Linked DNA regions of Ancylobacter polymorphus. The protein of the gene in region 1 interacts with the protein of each later gene in a pairwise test. Links are inferred from orthologs where the notes say so. Each region holds a gene or a part of one and is shown in the gene's direction. Other genes may lie near its edges.

What was found.
Region 2: the proteins of K9D25_RS13560 (region 1) and K9D25_RS18140 interact in binary tests that used the Escherichia coli proteins (3 or more experiments, as listed by UniProt). The link is inferred for Ancylobacter polymorphus from one-to-one orthologs.

What each region holds. Positions count from the first base shown.
Region 1 is NZ_CP083239.1:2,875,533-2,883,120, forward strand. What follows is about bases 3,178-6,096. They hold K9D25_RS13560 (2Fe-2S iron-sulfur cluster-binding protein), read left to right. Parts: upstream 3,178-4,436; coding sequence 4,437-4,757; downstream 4,758-6,096. Other genes in these bases: K9D25_RS13555 (apolipoprotein acyltransferase), read right to left, coding at 3,178-4,050; K9D25_RS13565 (YcjF family protein), read right to left, coding at 4,748-5,809; K9D25_RS13570 (YcjX family protein), read right to left, coding at 5,832-6,096. Outside these bases: more of K9D25_RS13555, read right to left, coding at 1-3,177; more of K9D25_RS13570, read right to left, coding at 6,097-7,295; K9D25_RS13575 (SixA phosphatase family protein), read right to left, coding at 7,298-7,588. UniProt on the Escherichia coli protein: Ferredoxin are iron-sulfur proteins that transfer electrons in a wide variety of metabolic reactions. Although the function of this ferredoxin is unknown it is probable that it has a role as a cellular electron transfer protein.
Region 2 is NZ_CP083239.1:3,775,407-3,782,883, reverse strand. Bases 2,483-5,290 are described here. They hold K9D25_RS18140 (HesB/IscA family protein), read left to right. Parts: upstream 2,483-3,597; coding sequence 3,598-3,984; downstream 3,985-5,290. Other genes in these bases: K9D25_RS18130 (mechanosensitive ion channel family protein), read left to right, coding at 4,445-5,290; K9D25_RS18135 (TfoX/Sxy family protein), read left to right, coding at 4,001-4,351; K9D25_RS18145 (VOC family protein), read left to right, coding at 2,952-3,383; K9D25_RS18150 (SUF system Fe-S cluster assembly protein), read left to right, coding at 2,581-2,955; K9D25_RS18155 (cysteine desulfurase), read left to right, coding at 2,483-2,584. Also shown: Fe-S cluster assembly protein SufD, read left to right, coding at 1-1,189; more of K9D25_RS18155, read left to right, coding at 1,340-2,482; more of K9D25_RS18130, read left to right, coding at 5,291-5,368; K9D25_RS18125 (DEAD/DEAH box helicase), read right to left, coding at 5,355-6,962; K9D25_RS18120 (GreA/GreB family elongation factor), read left to right, coding at 7,182-7,477. UniProt on the Escherichia coli protein: Is able to transfer iron-sulfur clusters to apo-ferredoxin. Multiple cycles of [2Fe2S] cluster formation and transfer are observed, suggesting that IscA acts catalytically.

The sequences.
Region 1 (7,588 bases):
ATTGGTGGCGGCGATCTCGGCCACCGCCGAACGGCCGCTGGCGGCGATCGCATCGATCAGGCCGCTGCCACGCCCTTCCAGCGCCGCCGCGAACTCTTCGGCCAGCCGTGCAAACTCCTCGGACGCCACCGTGGTGGCGCGGCGGGCGCTGTCGGTAAGCTGAGCGCCCTGGCCGTCGAACGCATCGACAAGGCGGGCGAATTCCTGGGAGGCCCCACCGGTGGCTTCGCGCACGCTTTCGACCAGCTGGCTGCCGCGCCCATCGAACTCGTCGACGAGGCGGGAGAACTCGCTGGAGGCGAGAGCGGTCGCCTGGCGGGCGCTTTCCACCAGCTGGGCGCCGCGCCCGTCGAATTCGCTGAGGAGGACATCGCCGGCTGTGGCGATTTCCTGGGTGACCTGGCCGCCGATCTGCTGCAGCGAGGTGGAGACTTCGCCGGTGACCAGCTTGAGCTGGCTGTTGACGTCGCTGCCCACCGACTGCAGCGAAGCGGTGACCTCGCCACCCGCCGCCTGCAGAGAGGCGGCGACATCGCCGGTGATCTGCTGCAGCGAGGACACGACATCGCCGCTGATCTGCATCAGCTGGTCGGCGCGGCTGGTGGTCGCGCTGTCGAAGGCGGAGATGATGGCATCCGAGCGGGCTTCCAGCGTGTTCAGCAACTCGTCGCTGGCGCGCATGATCTCGGTCACGGCGCCATTGCGCGTGGTGTCGAGCGCGGCAACCAGGTTCTGGCGGTGATCGTCGATGGCCGTCAGAAGATCGGTGCTGGCGCGGGCGATCTCGCTGGTGATGGAGATGCTGCGGTCTTCCAGCGCCGTGAGAAGGCCGTTGCCGCGCTCTTCGACGATGCGGGCGATCTCATCCGTGCGTGAGTCGAACAACGTCGTCACTTCGCCGGCCCGGTCGGACAGGGTCCGGCTGACATTGTCGACCAGCGAGGTGAGGCTGGTTTCGATTTCGGACGCTTCGCTGCGCAGCTGACCGGCGACGGCACCGATGCGTTGGCCGAGCAGGTCGGCCATTGCCGCGCCGCGCACCTCCACCGAGGTGGCGACATTGTCGAGACGGCTGATGACGGTCGCCTCGAAGCGGCCCACGCGCTCGTCGAGCGAGGTCGCGATATCCTGGGCGCGCGCCGCGAGGGTGCGGTCGGCCTGATCGATATGCTGCGAGAGCTGGTCGGCGATGGTGCCGGCACGCTCGTCAAAGAAGCCGCTGAGCATGCCAAGCGATTCGCTCATCGCGTCATTGGCCTGACGGGCGCCTTCCGACAGTGTCTGGGCGAACTCGACGGTGCGGCTGCCAAGGGTCTCGTTGAGGCCTTCCACGCCCCGGTCGAGCACGCTTTCGATGCTGGCAATGCGCTGGTCGAGCGCGGCGGCCACCTGTTCTGCCTTGTTCGAGACCTGATCGTCGAAGCCGGAGAGGTTGGTGTCGATCGCGCGGGTGACCGCGTCGACGCGGTCCGAAATGCGCTGGACCAGCTGGCCACCATTGGTGTTGATGACCGTATCGAAGTCGCGCAGCCCGTCGACGATCTGGCGGCCCAGCATCGCGGTGTCGACAGAGATGCGGTCGGCGATCTCGCCGCCGCGGACGCTGACCAGATCCTCGATGTTGCGGAACTGCTGCTCCAGGTGGTCGCGCATGTTCTCGCTGCGCGTGGTGAGGTCGGAGGCGAGATAGTCGGCCGCCTCGCGGAACTGCTCGGTCACCCGCGCACCGTTGTCGGCGAGCGTCTGCGCCGCTTCGGCGCCGACATGGGCGAGCTGCTGGGTCAGAGCCTGGCCGCGATAGTCGATATCCTGCGAGACCCGGCCTGCCGCTTCGGCGAGGGCATCGTGAATGCCGGTGCCGGCCTGCGACAGCTGGTGGACCACGCGCTGCCCGGTCTCGCCGAGCAGCCGCTCCAGCTCGGCGCCGCGCACGGCGACAGCGTCATAGATGCGGTTGCCGGTATCGGCGATGCGGTCGGCGAGGTCGTCGCCGCGCACGGTGATGGTGTCCGCCACCCGGTTGCCGGTCTCTTCCAGCTTGCGCACGACTTCGCCGCCGCGCACCGAGAGGTCGAGTACCAGCGCGTCACCGGTGGTCTTGAGCGTCTGGTTCACCTGGCTGGCGCGGATCGCGATCTCGTCGGCGAGACGCGTTCCGGTGCTGACCAGGGCATCGGTGATCTCGTCCGAGCGCGCGGTGAGCGTGCTGGTGAGGTTGATGGTCGTGGCCGACAGCTTGTCGCCCAGTTCCTCGGTCCGCAGATTGACCACATGCGACAGTTCGGAGGCGGTGCGCAGCAGGCGGTCGCCGATTTCATCGGTCCGGGCGGCGAGGGTGTCGGAGAGGTTCTCGGTGACGCCGGTCAGCTGGCGGCTGATCTCGTCGGTACGGATCGACAGGGTGTCGGAAAGGTTTTCGGTGACACCGGCGAGCTGGCGGCTGATCGCGTCGGTACGGGTGGCCAGCGTGTCGGTTAGGTTCTCGGCGATGCCGGCAAGCCGCAGGCCGATTTCGTCGGAGCGTGCCGTCAGCGTCTTGGAGAGGTTGTCGGTCGCGCCCGAGAGCTGGCGGCTGATCTCGTCCGTGCGCGCGCTCAGCGTTTCGGTGAGCTGCGTGGTGACGCCGGAGAGGCGGTTGCCGATCTCGTCGCTCTTGGCGGCGAGGGAGGAGAGCAGATGCTCGCTGGAATCGGACAGGTTGGTGTTGACCTCCGACCCCGTCGCCTGCAGCCGGTCGATCAGGTCGCCGCCCTTGTCGGACAGCGCCTCAATGATGGTGTCACCGACGCGGCCGAGCGCGAGGGTGATGTGTTCGCCACGATCCGAAAGCGTCAGGGCCACCCGGTCGGCGGCCAGCGTGACAGTCTCGTTGATGCGGTCGCTGACATTGCCGACTTCCTCGGCAAAGGTGAATTGCGAGGCGGCGAGGGTCTCGCGCACATGCTCGGTCTGGGTCAGGATCGCATCGCGTTCGAGCTGCAGGCGCTCGATAAGCTGATGCATCTTGCGGTTGTTGTCGTCATAGGCTTGGGCCAGTGCCGCAACTTCGCCGCGCACGAAGGCTTCCGCCTCGCTGGCGCGGGTGACCGCCTGTTCGAGCCCGGCATATTGAGCGAGCGTGTCCGGCGAGACGCCTTCCGGCATCTGGATGGCCGGCAGGGCGGCGGCGGTTGCCGGCGCGATCACGGCCGGGGCGGGTGCGGCTGCCGGGGTCTTCGCCGGTTCGGCAAGGCGGATGGCGACCTGCGCCATGGAGTAGGCGACGATCCGCATTTCCTGCATCCGCCGTACCATGGCGGCGAGCACGACGAAGAAGATCGGCGGAACGAGAGTCGCGGCAATGCCCGCGAGGAAGCCGGGCGCATTCATCAGCGCGGAGAAATTACCGCCAACGGCCCCGAACTGCGCCTGCAGCAGCACGCCGCCGGCCACGAGCCAAACCAGAGCGGCGATGCTGGCAACGACATAGGGCGTGGAGGAGGGCCGGCGCTGCAGAGACGCCAGCAGCTGCCCGATGCTCTCCCGGTCGTCATTGGCGGCGGCACGGCGTCCCTTCGACGGCGTGGCCGTCTCGGCCGGTTCGGGCTCGCTGCGCACCTCACTGCGAGGAAGAACCGCCGCGGCGCCCGCGGCTGCCGCGCTTGCCGCCACAGCGGGGGCAGCCGGGCTCAGCCCGGCATCGGCACCGGAAGGGGTGACGTCGAATGTCGGCTCGCCCGCGCGAGCAAGGTCGGACGTGTCGGCGAGGTCATCCTCGGACAGCCGGAAGTCGTCGTCGAGCGACGCCGCGTCGAACTCGGCTGGTTCCGCCGTGTCGCCGAAGAGGTCAATTTCGTCGAGAAAGCGTGACGACCCGGCGTCGCCAGTGGCGCCGGTGCGGGTCTCGATCCGCGGTCCCTCCGGCTCGCGGGCCGGGGGCAGCTCGAAGTCGTCCCCCGCCGATGCGGCAAAACCGTCATCTGGCGTGTGGTCGAGACTGAGCGCCTCCTCGATGGCCGACAGCGCGGCCTCGGCGGGATCCTGCTCAATCTTCTTCGTGTTCGTCGACATCGGCGCCTGCCTCCGGTCCGTACTCTACTCCGACCGGCTCGCGCCGTCGGCCCGGGGTTTCGCGGAGTCATGGCATTCCCGTCCGTGGGAGAGTTCCGCACTTGACGAGAGGAACGCCAGTTCCCCGCAGCTTTATCCTACGCTCTTGACCATCAGAAATGGAACGGGGGTTAACGGGCTGATTTCAGTTATCGTTAACGCCCTGTTTACCACGCTGTGAAACCTGTGATTCACGGTCTTCCGAAAATCTCTTCGTCGCCTCCCGCCCCGCGAATCGCGCTGCGGCCAAACCGTCGGGACGTGGTGCGAGCCGGCTGGTGTTCGGCGCGTCTCATCGTTATCTAGGGCGGACCTTCCTGAAGTCATTCCAAATCGCTGAAGCCCCCATGCCCAAAATCACCTTCGTCGACGCCGCCGGCACAGAGCGCACCGTGGAGGCCGCCCTCGGCGCCACCGTAATGGAAGCGGCGATCCGCAACGGCGTTCCGGGAATCGACGCCGAGTGCGGCGGCGCCTGCGCCTGTGCGACCTGTCACGTTTATGTGGACGAAGCATGGCAGGCCGCCACCGGCGAGCCGGGGCCCATGGAGGAGGATATGCTCGATTTCGCCTCCGACGTGCGCCCCACCTCGCGCCTGTCCTGCCAGATAAAGGTCACCGAGGCGCTGGACGGGCTGGTCGTACGCACGCCGGAAAATCAGGGCTGAGCGGTTCCCGTCGGGGGCTTTTGGCCCTCGCTTCCGGTCTCCTTCGTCGTGCTGCGGCTCACGAGCCCAGAGGCGACATCGCTGAGCGCCGGCGCCGGCAGGGCGACGAAGGGCAGGGGGCGTGTCACCTCGATAGCGGCGATACCGAGCCGCGCGGTGAGCAGACCGTTCACCACGCCCTCGCCCAGCCGTGCCGAGAGCTTGGCGGCGATGCCGTGGCCGACAACCTGCTGAACCAGCGAATCGCCCGCCGCCATTCCACCGGTGACGGCGAGATGGGTGACCACCTGGCGAAAAAGCCGCACCATGCCGAGCGCGCCGGGGCGTCCGCCATAAAGCTGCGCCAGCCGTCGCACGAGGCCGATGGCGGTCACCAGCACGAAGATGAGGTCCACCGCCGCACGCGGCGAGACGGCGGTAACCACCGAGACGCGCTTGGCGGCGTTGGACACCAACTGCGTCGCCTCGGCGTCCAGCGGGGCCATCAGCTGGCGCTCGGTGAGCCGGATCAGATCGGCGCCGTCGATGATGGCGTCGAGATGGCCTGACAGTTCTGTGCGGGCGCGAAACAGGCGCGGCGAGGTGGCGGCGATGGCCAGGAGTTCATTCGTCACCGATTCAGCGAGGCGCCGGTCGTCTTTCGCTAGCGCTTCCGCCGCTTGTTCGCGCAGGTGATTGAGCGTGCGCAGGCGAATGAGCCCGAAGGCCTCGCGCGTCAGAATGGCGAGGCTGGCCAGCGCCAGAGCCAGCGCGAAAGCGAGGCCGACATAGCCGAGCCAGTCGGCACGGGCGAACAGGTCTTCGACCAGCTTCGTCACCGCCAGTCCAGCCCCGAGGCTGACCAGGCCGCCGAGCCCCGCCCAGAACAGTTGGCCCCAGCGCGACGTCTTCGGCGGGGCCGGCGGGAGCGGGGTAATTTCCTCAAGAGCTTCGGCCGAGGTGGGAGTGACCACCACGGCGCCACGTGGCGCGGCGCGACCGTCTTCGGCCAGCACGACGCCGGGATCGTCGAGACGGAAGGCTTGCGGGCGGCGAGGGGTGCGGTCGCTCATGGGTGTCCGTGTCCAGCCGGCTTTATTTCAGTCGGTCGCCGAGGAGGAATTCCAGCGCGCGATCGAGACGAATATGGGGAAGCGGCAGCGCGAGAGTCTCCGCATTGCGTGTGACCAGCGGGGGACGGAAGCGCAGGAAGCGGAAATCGCCGCCTGCCGCGTCCGACAGGCCGCTGAAGCCATGGGCGGGATCGAACAGGGCGGACGGGTTCTCCGGCAGGTCGCCGGGGAAAACGGCGGCTTCCGCCAGCCCGTCGAAATCGTCCGCGCCGTGTTGGCCGGCCTCGGGTACGCCGACAATGGCCGGCAGATGCGCCCGCCCGCGCTTCACCATCGCCTCGCGCGTCGCCCGCACGGCGGCGAGCGCTACCACGTCGATGTCAGCACCCGCGTTTTCCGCCCGCCCCAAGGCCCGCTCCACGAGCCGGCGCAGGATCGCCTCCAGCGGGTCGTGGCTGGTGTGGTGCAGATGGTCGGCCTTGGTCGCGGCGAACAGCACTTTGCCGATGCGATGGCGGAAAAGGGCGGCAAGCCATGAGTTCCGCCCGATGCGGAAGGCGGCGAGGATGCCGTCCAGTGCGGATTCGAGGTCTGCCAGCGCCGCCGGCCCGGCATTGAGCGCGGAGAGCACGTCGATGAGCACGATCTGCCGATCGAGCCGGGCGAAATGATCGCGGAAGAACGGGCGGACGATGCGTTCCTTATAGGCTTCGAAGCGCCGCTCCATCATCGCCTGCAGCGAGCCGGAAGGGGCCTGCGTACCTTCGGCAAGGTCGAGCGGGGCGAAGGTGAGGGCGGGCGAGCCTTCGAGGTCGCCCGGCATGAGGAAGCGCCCCGGCGGCAGCAGGCTCATCGACACGGTCTCGGCGCGGCACGCGGCGAGATAGTCGGTAAACAGCGCTGCGAGCTTCCGTGCCTCGGCCTCATCCGCCGGGGCGGACGGGTCCGTCGCTTGCAACGCCGCCAGGAACGGGCCGGCGAGCGGACGGCGGGCGGGTGCATGGGCAAGGGCGAGGCTATGCCGGGCGAAATCGGCGAAGGACTGGTCGAGCAGTGGCAGGTCGAGCAGCCATTCGCCGGGATAGTCGACGATGTCGAGTGTGAGCGTCCGGCGCCCGCCGCGCGCGGGAGCGTAGTCGATGGCCAGGCGCAACTCGCTGATGCGCCGTGTCGATTCCGGCCAGCGGCGGTCGTCCACCAGGGTGGCCAGATGCCCCTCATAGTCGAAGCGCGGCACCCCGTCGTCTGGCTGCGGCTCCAGCCTCGCGGAGGCGATGCGTCCCTCATGCATGGCCCGGAAGACCGGCAACCGTCCGCCGCGCATCAGCGCATGGACCAGCGCGGTGGTGAACACGGTCTTTCCCGCCCGCGACAGGCCGGTGATGCCGAGCCGCAGCGTCGGGCTGGCGAGGTCCTCGGCGCGGTCGATCAGGGTCTGCGCGGTGAGGCGCGCCTCGTCGAGCAGCCAGTCAAGGCGGGAGGCCACGGCTAGTCCTTCTCCTTCGTCACCCCGAGCGCATGCGGCGTGACGAATCGTTCCAGCGTGCCGATGCCAGGCTCGATCTCGGCCCAGTTCGCCACCGGCACATCAATGACCGCCAAGGCACCTGTGGGAAATTTCGGCAGAACCTTGGCCCGCTGCTCGCGGCGCAGGAGCAGCGTGGTGAAGTCCTCCATGCCGGGATTGTGCCCCACCAGCATCAAGGGCGACGCCTCGTTCTGCGCGGTGACGAGACGCATCAGATTGGCGGCGGGCGCCTCATAGATGCTGCGCTCATA
Region 2 (7,477 bases), 900 kb from region 1 along the record:
GGAGAACGGCCTGCCGCACCGGCGGGTCGAGGAATGGAAATACACCGACCTTCGCAGCCTGATGCGCGAGGCGGTGCCGGTGGCCGGCGCGGCCGCCGTGGCCGAGGCGGATGCGCGCGCGCGCCTGCTGCGCGGCGTCGAAGCCCGCCGCATCGTCGTCGCCAATGGCGCCGTGGTGCCGGAACTGTCCGACCTCGCCGATCTGGAGTCCGGGCTCACCGTTACCACCCTGTCCGCCGCCATTGCGGCGGGTGACGAGGTGCTGAGCCGTCTCGGCGGTATCCAGCCGGGCCGCTACGACGCGGCGCTGGCGCTCAACACCGCGCTCGCCAAGGACGGTGTGGTGGTCACCGTCGCGCCGGGGGCGAAAATCGAACGTCCGCTGCATGTGGCGCATGTGTTCGCCGGCGCCACGGCTGCGGCGAGCTATGCCCGTTCGCTGGTCGTCGTCGGGGAGGGCGCCGCCTTCACCTATGCCGAGAGCTTCGAGGGGCCGGACGGGCTTGCCTATCAGGCAAACGCCGCCACCGAGTTCGTGGTCGGCGACGAGGCGCATCTCGATGTGGTGCGGCTGCAGGAGGATGGCGAGGGCGCCTTCCACCTCGCGACGATGCTGTTCGCGGTCGGCCGGGAATCGAAGGTTCACACCTTCAGCTTCTCGCTCGGCGCCGCAGTGGCGCGGACCTCGCTCTACGCCACGCTGTCGGGCGAGAACAGCCATGTCGGCTTCAACGGCGCCTCGCTGCTGAAGAACCGTCAGCATGCCGACACCACGCTCTATGTCGACCATCAGGTGCCGGGCTGCGAGAGCCGGGAACTGTTCAAGCATGTGCTCGACGATTCCTCCCGTGGCGTGTTCCAGGGCAAGATCGTCGTCCGTCAGGCGGCGCAGAAGACCGACGGGCGGATGATGAGCCGCGCGCTGGTGCTCGGCGACGACGCAGAGATGGACAACAAGCCGGAACTGGAGATCTTCGCCGACGATGTGCAGTGCGGCCATGGCGCCACCTGCGGCGCCATCGACGACGAACTTCTGTTCTATCTGCGCGCTCGCGGCATCCCGATGAAGGAGGCGCAGAGCCTTCTGGTGCAGGCTTTTGTCGGCGAGGCGGTGGAGACCGTCGAGCATGACGGCCTGCGCGAGGCGCTGGTCGAACGCGCGGAAGCCTGGCTCGCGGCGCGGGCCTGAGGCGCGGTTGCGCATTGATCGAAGCCGTCATCCCGGACGCGGCATGGCCGCGATCCGGGATCGTCCGCCGAACTGGGCCATTGCTCGGCCCGCGATCCCGGCTCTGCGCTTCGCTGCGGCCGGGATGACGCCTTAACGAAAGGCCGGAAGATGACCCTCCATCCCGCCGTCACCGACGGCACCTACGACGTCGCCCGCGTGCGGCAGGATTTCCCCATCCTGTCCAAGCAGGTCTACGGCAAGCCGCTGGTCTATCTCGACAATGCCGCCTCGGCGCAGAAGCCGGTGCAGGTGCTGGACCGGATGCGCTTTGCCTATGAGAACGAATATTCCAACGTCCATCGCGGCCTGCACTTCCTCGCCAATGCGATGACCGAGGCCTATGAGGAAGCCCGCGAGCGCTGCCGCGCCTTCCTCAACGCCCCGACGCTGGACGAGGTGATCTTCACCCGCTCCGCCACCGGCGCGCTCAACCTCGTGGCCTCCTCGCTCGGCCAGTCGATCGGCGAAGGCGACGAGATCGTGCTCTCGATCATGGAGCACCATTCCAACATCGTGCCATGGAACTATCTGCGCGAGCGCAAGGGCGCCGTGATTAAATGGGCGCCGGTGACCGAGGACGGTGCCTTCGACCTCGACGCCTTCAAGGCGCTGCTCACCGAGCGGACCAGGATCGTCGCCATCACCCATATGTCGAACGTGCTCGGCACGGTGACGCCGATCAAGGAGATCGCCCGCCTCGCCCATGAGGCCGGCGCTTTGGTGGTGGTCGACGGCTCGCAGGCCGCCGTGCACATGCCGGTGGACGTGGTCGACCTCGATGTCGATTTCTACGCCGTCACCGGCCACAAGCTCTACGGGCCGACCGGCATCGGCCTGCTCTATGGCAAGCGGGCGCTGCTGGAGAAGATGCCGCCTTATGAGGGCGGCGGCGAGATGATCCGCACCGTCACCGAAGAGGGCGTCACCTATGGCGAGCCCCCGCACCGCTTCGAGGCCGGGACGCCGCCCATCGTGCAGGCGATCGGGCTCGGCGCGGCGCTGGCCTATATGGAAAGCCTCGGCCGCGAGCGCATCGCCGCGCATGAGGCCTCGCTCGGCGCCTATGCCCGCGAGCGGCTGGCGCAGATCAATTCCGTGCAGGTCTATGGCGACGCGCCGGGCAAGGGCGCGATCTTCGCCTTCGACGTGAAGGGCGCGCATGCGCATGACATCGCCACCGTGATCGACCGCGCCGGCGTGGCGGTGCGTGCCGGCACCCATTGCGCGATGCCGCTTCTGGGGCGATATGGTGTGACGGCGACGTGCCGGGCGTCGTTCGCGCTCTACAACACGCATGAGGAAGTCGACATTCTCGCCGACGCCCTCATCAAGGCTCAGGATCTTTTCGCATGAGCGAAGCCCAGACCTCCGACACGCCGAACACCCCGGCTGTGAACGCCGCCATTCCGGAGGCGGAGCTTGAGCGCCTGACCGACGACATCGTCGCGGCGCTCAAGACCGTCTATGACCCGGAAATCCCGGTCGACATCTACGAGCTCGGCCTCATCTACAAGGTCGACATCGCCGACGACCGTCAGGTCGCGGTGGAAATGACGTTGACCACGCCCAACTGCCCCTCGGCGGCCGAACTGCCCGGCATGGTGGAGGGCGCGGTAGCCAGCGTCGGCGGTGTCGCCGGTGCTACCGTCAACCTCACCTTCGATCCGCCGTGGGATCAGGGTCGGATGTCCGAGGAAGCGCGGCTGGCGCTGAATCTGTGGTGAGTGAGACCCCCGTCGCGCCGCCGCTGTCCGGCGTGCTGGAAACGGGGCTCTATGTTGACGACATGGCCCGGGCCCGCGCCTTCTATGAGCGCGTGCTGGGGTTGGAGCCGATGGTCGCCGATGACCGCTTCTGCGCCTATCGCGCCGGGCCGGGCAGCGTGCTTCTGCTGTTCCTGCGCGGCGCGACGCTGGAGCCGGTGGTGATGGCGGAAGGCACCATCCCGCCGCATGACGGCAGCGGCGCGCTGCATTACGCGCTGGCGATCCCGGAAAGTTCTCTGGCGCATTGGGAGCAGCATCTCGCCGCCCATCGCGTGAAGCTGGAAGGCCGGGTGAACTGGAAGGGGGGCGGGGTCAGCCTGTATTTCCGCGATCCGGACCATCACATGGTCGAACTGGCCACGCCCGGGCTTTGGCCGAATTACTGAGGGCTGGGACGTGTCCGCTGTCGTCATCCCGGACGGCCGTAGGCCGATCCGGGATCGCGCCGAACGAAGAGCGGTCCCGGCTCTCGCTGCCCTCGGCCGGGATGACGCTGGCGCTACCCGCCGCCTTCGCCCTTGCCGGCGCCCCACGCATCCCCCACATTAGGCGGGACCGATCCGCCGGCCTTGAACCGGCGTCGATGTGGAGACAGTGAACATGACCCAGCCCCGCCCCCGCCCCAAGGTGATGACCTTGACCGACGCTGCCGCCGACCGCGTGCGGCAGGTGATCGCGCGTTCGGAAAAGCCGGTCGCCGGGCTTCGTATCGGCGTCAAGAATGGCGGCTGCGCCGGCATGGAATACACGATGGAATTCGCCGAAGAGGCGGGCAAGTTCGACGAGGTGGTCGAGGACAAGGGCGTGAAGGTGCTGATCGACCCCAAGGCGATCCTGTATCTTCTCGGCACCGAGATGGACTTCAAGGCGGACAAGTTCGCTGCCCAGTTCGTGTTCAACAACCCCAACCAGACCTCGGCCTGCGGCTGCGGCGAATCCGTCGCCATCACCCCCGTACGGCCCGAGGCCACCGGCGCCAGCGCCTGATCCCTCGCGGTGCGCGATGGATGAGGCCGACATCGCCGATCTCTTCGCCGCCTTCGGGCCCGTGCGCACCCGCCGCCTGTTCGGCGGGCAGGGGCTGTACGCAGACGGCGTGATGTTCGGGCTCGTCATCGACGGGCGCCTCTATCTCAAGACCGACGCGGCCTTCGCCGCCGATCTCGCCTCTGCGGGCGCCGAGCCCTTCACCTATGCGCGCAAGGATGGAAGGCGGGTGAGCGTCGGCTACTGGTCACTACCGGAGCCGGCGCTCGACGATGGCGAACTCGCCGCCGCGCTCGCCCATCGCGCCCTCGCCATCGCCCGCGCGGCCGGCGCTGCCGCCATCCCTCGTCGCTCGCGCCGACGCTGAAACATGCGTCCCGCGGGAACCCGCCCGCGTCGCACGTGTTTGCCGAAGGTCCCGGCGGTGCCGGGCTCCCGGACGCGCACGGAGCGACAAGCGATGGATCTCGACAGCTATGGCGGCCTGAATGGGCTTGGCGACCTCATCGTCCTTTACGGGCTGAACATTCTCTATGCTCTGGCGCTGCTGATTATCGGCTGGTGGCTGGCGAGCGTGGTGGATCGGCTGGTGACCCGGGCGCTGAACGCCACGCACCGGGTCGACCCGACCATTGTCGGCTTCCTCTCAAGCCTCGCCCGCTACACCGTGCTGGTGTTCGTCGGGCTCGCCGTGCTGCAACGCTTCGGCATTCAGACCACCAGCCTGATCGCGGTGCTCGGCGCCACCTCTCTGGCGGTGGGGCTCGCCTTGCAGGGCACGCTGTCCAATGTCGCCGCCGGGTTGATGCTGCTGCTGTTCCGCCCGTTCAAGGTCGGCGATTCCGTCGAGGTCGGCGGGCAGAGCGGCACGGTGAAGGCCATTACCCTGTTCACCACCGAACTCGCCGCGGGCGACAATGTGCAGGTGCTGATGCCGAACGGCCGGGTGTGGGGGGCGCCGATCATCAACCGCTCGGTCTATGGCGCCCGCAGCTTCAGCTTCGCGCTGGAACTGAAGCCGGATGCCGACATCGAGGGGTTGATGGAGAAGGGCTTGGCTTTCCTGAAAAACGACCCGCGCGTGTCCGCCACCCCGGGTCCGTCCGCCTCCATCGCAAAGATGGCGCTGGACCGGGTCGAGATCGGTTTTTCCGGCTGGGCGTCTTCGGGCGATGCAGGCGGGGTGCGTGGCGACCTGATCAAGCGCCTGCGCGAAGTCATCCGCACGCCGTCCACGCCGACTGATCAGCCAGTCGCAGCTTCGCCAGCCGCGTCATCGCCGCGCCGCCCGCGCGCGGCGAAGCCGGTGGTGGCTGCAGATCAGGTGGAAGCCGGTTCCGCCCTGCCGCAGCCCAAGGCGGGCGAGCCGTTCAGCCGGCCTTGATCTTCACCGGCCGCAGCAGGAAGGCCGGCAGGTGCGAGGTGTCCGCCGGCTCGTCCATCGGCGCCCGGTCGGGGCGGCGATGGGTGAGCGGGGTGACCGGCGCCCGCGCCGGGGCGGGGGCGGCCTTCTCGCGGCCACGCCCGCGCGGCGCGTTCGCCGGAGCCGAGGCGGCCACGGGCGGAGCGGCAGGCGCGACGGCGGTCGGGGCGGCGTCCGCCTCGGCCGCGCGAGAGCGGCGCCGTGCCGGCTTGGCCGGAGCCTCAGCCGCGACCTTCGTCTCCACAGCCTCGACCGGCGCGCTGGCCGGCTCGGCCTCGCGGCGGCGGGCAGGACGGGCGCCACGGCTCTCGCCGCCATCCTCGCGCTCGCGGTTGCGACCGCCACGGCCCTTTTCGCGCGCGGTCCTGTCACCCGACGCCTTCTCGCGGCCTGGACGTGCGCGCGTCTCCACCGCCGGCACCGTGTCTAGACCGGCGCCGTCCTTCCAGTCGATCGGACGGCCGATCAGCTTCTCGATGGCCGCCAGCGACTTGGAATCGGCGGAGGTGACGATGGTGAAGGCGGCGCCCGCACGTCCGGCGCGGCCGGTGCGGCCGATGCGGTGCACGTAGTCTTCCGCGTGATGCGGCGTGTCGTAGTTGAACACATGGCTCACGGCGGGAATGTCGAGCCCGCGTGCGGCAACGTCGGACGCCACCAGCAGCGTGGCCTCGCCGGTGCGGAACTGGTCGAGCGCCTGCATGCGCGAGCGCTGGTCCATGTCGCCATGCAGGCACACGGCCTTATAGCCATGGCGCAGCAGCGACTTGTGAACGATGGCGACTTCGCTCTTGCGGTTGCAGAAGATGATGCCGTTCTGCAGGTTCTCGGCGCTGTCGATCAGCCCGCGCAGCACTTCGCGCTTGGCGAAATCCTCTTTGGGTGAGGCGACCAGCAACTGGGTGATGGTCGAGGCGGTGGAGGAGGGGCGCGACGCCTCGATCTGTACCGGGTTCGACAGGAACTGCGCGACGAGGCGCTGGATTTCCGGCGGCATGGTCGCGGAGAAGAACAGCGTCTGGCGGGTGAACGGCACCAGCTTGCACACGCGTTCAATGTCCGGGATGAAGCCCATGTCGAGCATGCGGTCTGCTTCGTCGATGACGAGGATCTCGATGCCCGAGAGCAGCAGTCGGCCACGCTCCACATGGTCGAGCAGCCGGCCCGGCGTGGCGATGAGGATGTCGACGCCGCGCAGCAGCTTCGCATCCTGGTCGCCGAAGGAGACGCCGCCGATCAGCAGGGCAACGTTCAGCTTGTGGTTCTTGCCGTAGCGCGTGAAGTTCTCTTCGACCTGTGCCGCGAGTTCGCGCGTGGGTTCGAGGATCAGCGTGCGGGGCATGCGGGCCCGGGCGCGCCCCTGCTCCAGCAATGTCAGCATCGGCAGGGTGAAGGCGGCGGTCTTGCCGGTGCCCGTCTGCGCGAGGCCCAGCACGTCGCGGCGCGCGAGCACATGCGGAATGGCCTGCGCCTGGATCGGCGTCGGCTCGGTGTAGCCGGTATCGGCAACGGCCGCGAGCACCTTGTCGCTCAGGCCCAGTTCGTTAAAAGGCATCTGGATCAATTCTGCGGCTGCGCACCGCACACCGAACCCCCGAGCCGTAACCGGGGATGGTTGCATCGTCGTCGCGCGGAGCGCCTCAGTCGGATATGGTATGACGACGCGTTGCACCATAGGCATAACGCTCGGAAAGTCAACGTATTCGGCCGCTGTCAAGGGCTTTTCGGCATGGTCCGGCCCGGCGCGGCCCCGCAGGGGAAGGCAGGTCGCGCGATGAGCCGCGCTTTCGTGAAAGAAGACAGCGGCGCGGATACGCTGCCCGAACGGCCCGTCAGCCCGAATCGCAACCTCGTCACCCGCCGGGGCCTCGCACAGATCGACGCCGAAATCGCCCGCCAGCGCGAGGCGCTGTCTGCCGCCGGCGCCAAGGGCGAGCGCGACGCCGTCGCCGCCGCCTCGCGGGAACTACGCTATTGGTCGGCGCGCCGTGCCAATGCCGAGCCGGTGGACCCGCCCCAGGAGGGTGAAGCCATCACCTTCGGCATGGCGGTGACGCTGGAGGATGAAAA